DNA from 2 places in the Microbacterium sp. JZ70 genome. Region 1 is predicted to be linked to the other one. Evidence: riboswitches for the same ligand, from Rfam matches in the RefSeq annotation. Region 1 holds a riboswitch; the other holds the start of a gene.
The links. A riboswitch is a leader RNA that binds a small molecule or an ion and turns the genes downstream of it on or off. The one in region 1 is predicted to bind thiamine pyrophosphate.
Positions count from the first base shown of each region.

Region 2: another riboswitch for thiamine pyrophosphate. It lies ahead of M1D46_RS00060 (ECF transporter S component); the one in region 1 lies ahead of thiC (phosphomethylpyrimidine synthase ThiC).

Region 1 is NZ_CP096405.1:516,427-518,621, reverse strand. It holds gene panD (aspartate 1-decarboxylase) at 1-306, shown strand, start outside; gene panB (3-methyl-2-oxobutanoate hydroxymethyltransferase) at 303-1,172, shown strand; TPP riboswitch at 1,212-1,319, shown strand; gene thiC (phosphomethylpyrimidine synthase ThiC) at 1,318-2,195, shown strand, end outside.
Region 2 is NZ_CP096405.1:10,996-13,190, forward strand. It holds gene M1D46_RS00055 (ABC transporter ATP-binding protein) at 1-486, opposite strand, end outside; gene M1D46_RS00060 (ECF transporter S component) at 488-1,108, opposite strand; TPP riboswitch at 1,100-1,210, opposite strand; gene M1D46_RS00065 (D-alanyl-D-alanine carboxypeptidase family protein) at 1,276-2,195, shown strand, end outside.

The DNA.
Region 1 (2,195 bases):
GACCCCGATCTCCTCGAGGCGGCGGACATCCTCGAGCACGAGCAGGTGCACGTGCTCGACGTCGACAACGGCGCGCGCTTCGAGACGTACACGATCGCGGGGGAGCGGGGCTCGGGGGTCATGCAGGTCAACGGCGCTGCCGCCCGGCTCGTGCACGCGGGCGACACGATCATCGTCGTCTCCTACGCCGAGTACGACGAGAAGGACCTCGAGACGTACGAGCCCGTCGTCGTGCACGTCGACCGGGGCAACGGCATCATCCAGGTCGATGACGCGGTCGACCGTCTCCTGACGGCGCGCGCATGAGCACGCGGCCGGCGGCCCGCCCGCGCGTCGCGCCGGCCGACCTCGCCGCGCGCAAGGCCGCAGGCGAGCGCATCGCCATGGTGACCGCCTACGACCATCCCAGCGCGCAGGTGGCAGAGGCGGCAGGCGTCGACGTCGTGCTCGTGGGCGACTCGGCCGCGATGACGGTGCTCGGATACGACAGCACCGTGCCCGTCACCGTCGACGAGATGATCATGCTCACGGCCGCGGTCCGCAGGGGCCTGCAGAGTTCTCTGCTCGTCGCGGACCTGCCCTTCGGCTCGTACGAGGCCTCCGACGAGACCGCCGTCGCGACCGCGCAGCGCTTCGTGAAGGAGACGGGGTGCGATGCGGTCAAGATCGAGCGCGGCGGCACGTCGGTCGATCGCGCGCGCGCCATCGTCCGCGCGGGCATCCCCGTCATGGGGCACGTCGGCCTCACGCCGCAGACGGCGACCGCCCTCGGCGGATACCGTGCCCAGGGCCGGACCGCCGACGACGCGCTCGCGGTGTGCGAGAGCGCACTCGCGCTGCAGGAGGCCGGATGCTTCGCGATCGTCTTCGAGGCGATCCCGAGCGACGTCACGGACGCCCTGATGCCCCGGATGAGCGTCCCCGTGATCGGCATCGGCGCGGGCCCCGCCACCGACGGCCAGGTGCTCGTATTCCATGACCTTCTCGGCATATACGGGGGTCATGCGGCGCGCTTCGTCAAGCGGTACGCGGAGCTGCGGGGGGACATGATCGCCGGCGTCGAGCGCTATGTCGCGGAAGTCCGCGCGGGACAGTACCCCGCGACCGAGCACGGCTACTCCATGCCCGAAGAGGAATCTGCCCGGCTGAGGGAGCTGCTCGACGCGCTCTGACCCGCCGACTTGCGCGACCGCGGCTCCCTGCTACTCTGATCCGGTCCACACGGGAGTCCCAGCAGGGGCTGAGAACGAGCTGACGCTGCTCGCGACCGTCGAACCTGTTCGGGTCATGCCGGCGTAGGAAGTAGGAGCAGCTCTTTTGCGCACCCTGGAAGCGACGCATTCGCTCGCATATCTGCACGACGACGAGCACGGGATCCGGGTGCCGGTCACCCGCATCGCGCTCACGGACTCGCCGAACGGCGAGCGGAACGAGCCGTTCACGGCCTATCGGACGTCGGGTCCGGGCAGCGACCCGGTGAGGGGGCTGCCGCCGCTGAGGGCCGACTGGATCGCCGCACGCGGCGACGTCGAGGAGTACGACGGGCGCCCGCGCGACCTCCACGACGACGGCCGTGCGGCCGCGCGGCGCGGCGCCGCCTCCGCGGAGTGGCGGGGAGAGTCCGCCCGCCCGCGCCGCGCACGTCCCGGCCGGCGCGTGACGCAGATGCACTACGCGCGGCAGGGCGTCATCACGCCCGAGATGCGGTTCGTCGCGCTGCGCGAGGGGTGCGACGTCGAGCTCGTCCGCTCGGAGCTCGCGGCGGGGCGCGCGATCATCCCGAGCAACATCAACCATCCCGAGAGCGAGCCCATGATCATCGGGCGGGCGTTCCTCGTCAAGATCAACGCGAACATCGGGAACTCGGCCGTCACGAGCTCGATCGCCGAGGAGGTCGAGAAGCTCCAGTGGGCGACGACGTGGGGCGCCGACACGGTCATGGACCTCTCCACGGGCGACGACATCCACACAACGCGCGAGTGGATCATCCGGAACGCGCCCGTGCCGATCGGGACGGTCCCGATCTACCAGGCGCTCGAGAAGGTCGACGGGCAGGCGCATCGCCTCACCTGGGAGATCTTCCGCGACACCGTGATCGAGCAGTGCGAGCAGGGCGTCGACTACATGACGATCCACGCGGGCGTGCTGCTGCGCTACGTGCCGCTCACGGCAGAGCGGGTGACGGGCATCGTCTC
Region 2 (2,195 bases), 510 kb from region 1:
CATGGCGAGCGCACCGGCGAGGGCGAGGCGCTGCTTCTGCCCGCCCGACAGCGCGGACGTCGAGCGGTCGAGCGGCACGTCGAGGCCGACGATCGCGAGCGCCTCCTGCACGCGCGACCAGATCTCGTCGTGCGGGACGCCGAGGTTCTCGCACCCGAACGCGACGTCGTCCCCGACGCGCGCAAGCACGGCCTGTGCGTCGGGGTCCTGCTGCACGAGCCCGGTCCGTCCGCGTGCGGCCTCCGGCGGCGCGCCGTCGACGAGGAGACGGCCCGCCTGCTCTCCCTCGTCCTCGCCGCCGAGCACGCCGGCGAGCGCCTGCAGCACGGTCGACTTGCCCGATCCGCTCGCTCCGAGAAGCAGCACGCGCTCCCCCGGCCGGATCGACAGCGTGACGTCCTGGGCCGCCCATGCCAGGCGCGTGCCGTACCGCCATCCCCACCCCTCGGCGAGGATGCCGCAGGGGCGGGTCTCCGCGGCCGTCACGTCAGACGCGTCGCGCGACGTCGCGCCCCGCGGCGAAGCGGCTGAGCGCTCCGGTCGCCGCGAGTGCGCGCACGATCGCCCAGCCGCCGAGGCCGGCGATGACGGCGCCCGACAGCGTCGTCGACGCGATGTAGATGGCCGTGAAGGCCGCGTCAGCCCCCGCGTACCAGTTGACGATGTCGTTGATGCCGCAGGCGAGGCCCGCCGCAGCGCCCGCGAGCGCCGCGACGACGGGACCGAAGGCGCGGTACAGGAAGATCGCGAGGACGATCTCGGCGCCGAGGCCCTGCACGAGGCCGGAGACGATCGTGAGCGGACCCCACTGGTTGCCGACGAGCGCCGAGATCACGGCGGCGAGCAGCTCGGTGTAGAGCGCGGCGCCCGGCTTGCGGACGACGAGTCCGCCGATCACGCCCGCGATGAGCCACGGGCCGGCGACGAGGCCGCCGAGCCCGGGCAGGAGCGGGCTGAGCAGCGTGCTCGGCAGCTCGTAGGCGATGTTCCAGACGAGGAACACGACCGCGCACGCGACGCCGATCACGCTCGCGACGACGATGTCGACGACCCGCCACGTGAAGCGGCGGCCGGTCGCGGTCTGTCCTGCGGAAACGGACGTGGACATTCGTTCTCCTTCCTTCGCCGGCATGACCCGGATCAGGTTCGACGGTCGACGCGCGGCTCGCGTCCTCTCAGTCCGGCTCGGCGGACTCCCGTGTGATGTGGGCTGATTCTACTCGCATCCCACGAGCCGCTTCCCGTCTTCGCAGGAGCAGCGGGTACCGTATGCGGGTGGCAATCGACGACATCCCTGCGGCGGAGACCGCGCCGTCGCAGGACGCCGCTGCGGCGCTCACGGCGCTCGGCTGGGTCGACCCCGACGCCGTCGCCGCCTCGCGCACGGCCGGCGCGCTTCCCACGAGCCGCCTCGTGCCCGTCGAGCCGTCGCTCCTTCCGCCGCGCACCCGCCGCCGGTTCTGGCTCGGGCCGACCGTCACTCTCGGCGTGCTCGCCCTCGGCTACGTCGCGTCCTGCGCGGTGTGGCCGCTCGCGAACGTCGCCCCCACCATCTCGGATCTCACCGTCGAGACGCCGATCGGCGAGGAGTTCCCCGTCACCTGGCCGGAGGACGGCATCGCCGCCCTCGCTGCGGAGGGCGGCCCCGGCGGCCCGATCGCCTCGAGCGACGAGGCGCTGCCGATGGCGAGCATCACGAAGATCATCACCGCGCTCATGATCATCGAGCGCGAGGGCCTCGAGCTGGGTCAGGATGGGCCGTCCTACGCCTTCACGCAGGCCGACAGCGACGAGTACTGGGCCTATCTCACGGCCGATGAGTCGTCGCTCGATGTCCCCGTGGGCGGCACGCTCACGCTGCACGAGATGCTGCAGGGCGTCATGCTCGGCTCGGCGAACAACTACGTCGACCGGCTCGTCCTCGAGCTGTGGGGCACGCAGGAGGCCTGGCTCGCCGATGCGCAGGCCTGGCTCGCGCAGCACGAGCTCACGGGCATCACGGTGGCCGACCCGAGCGGCATCGACCCGGCGAACACCGCCGACGCGCGCTCGCTCATCCGCCTCGCCGAGATCGCGCTCGAGGATCCGGTCCTCGCGAGCATCATGGCCGAGGACTCCGTCGTGCTCCCGGGAGCGGGGCTCGTCGAGAACTCGAACCCGCTCATCGGGGACGAGGGCGTGGTCGGCCTGAAGAC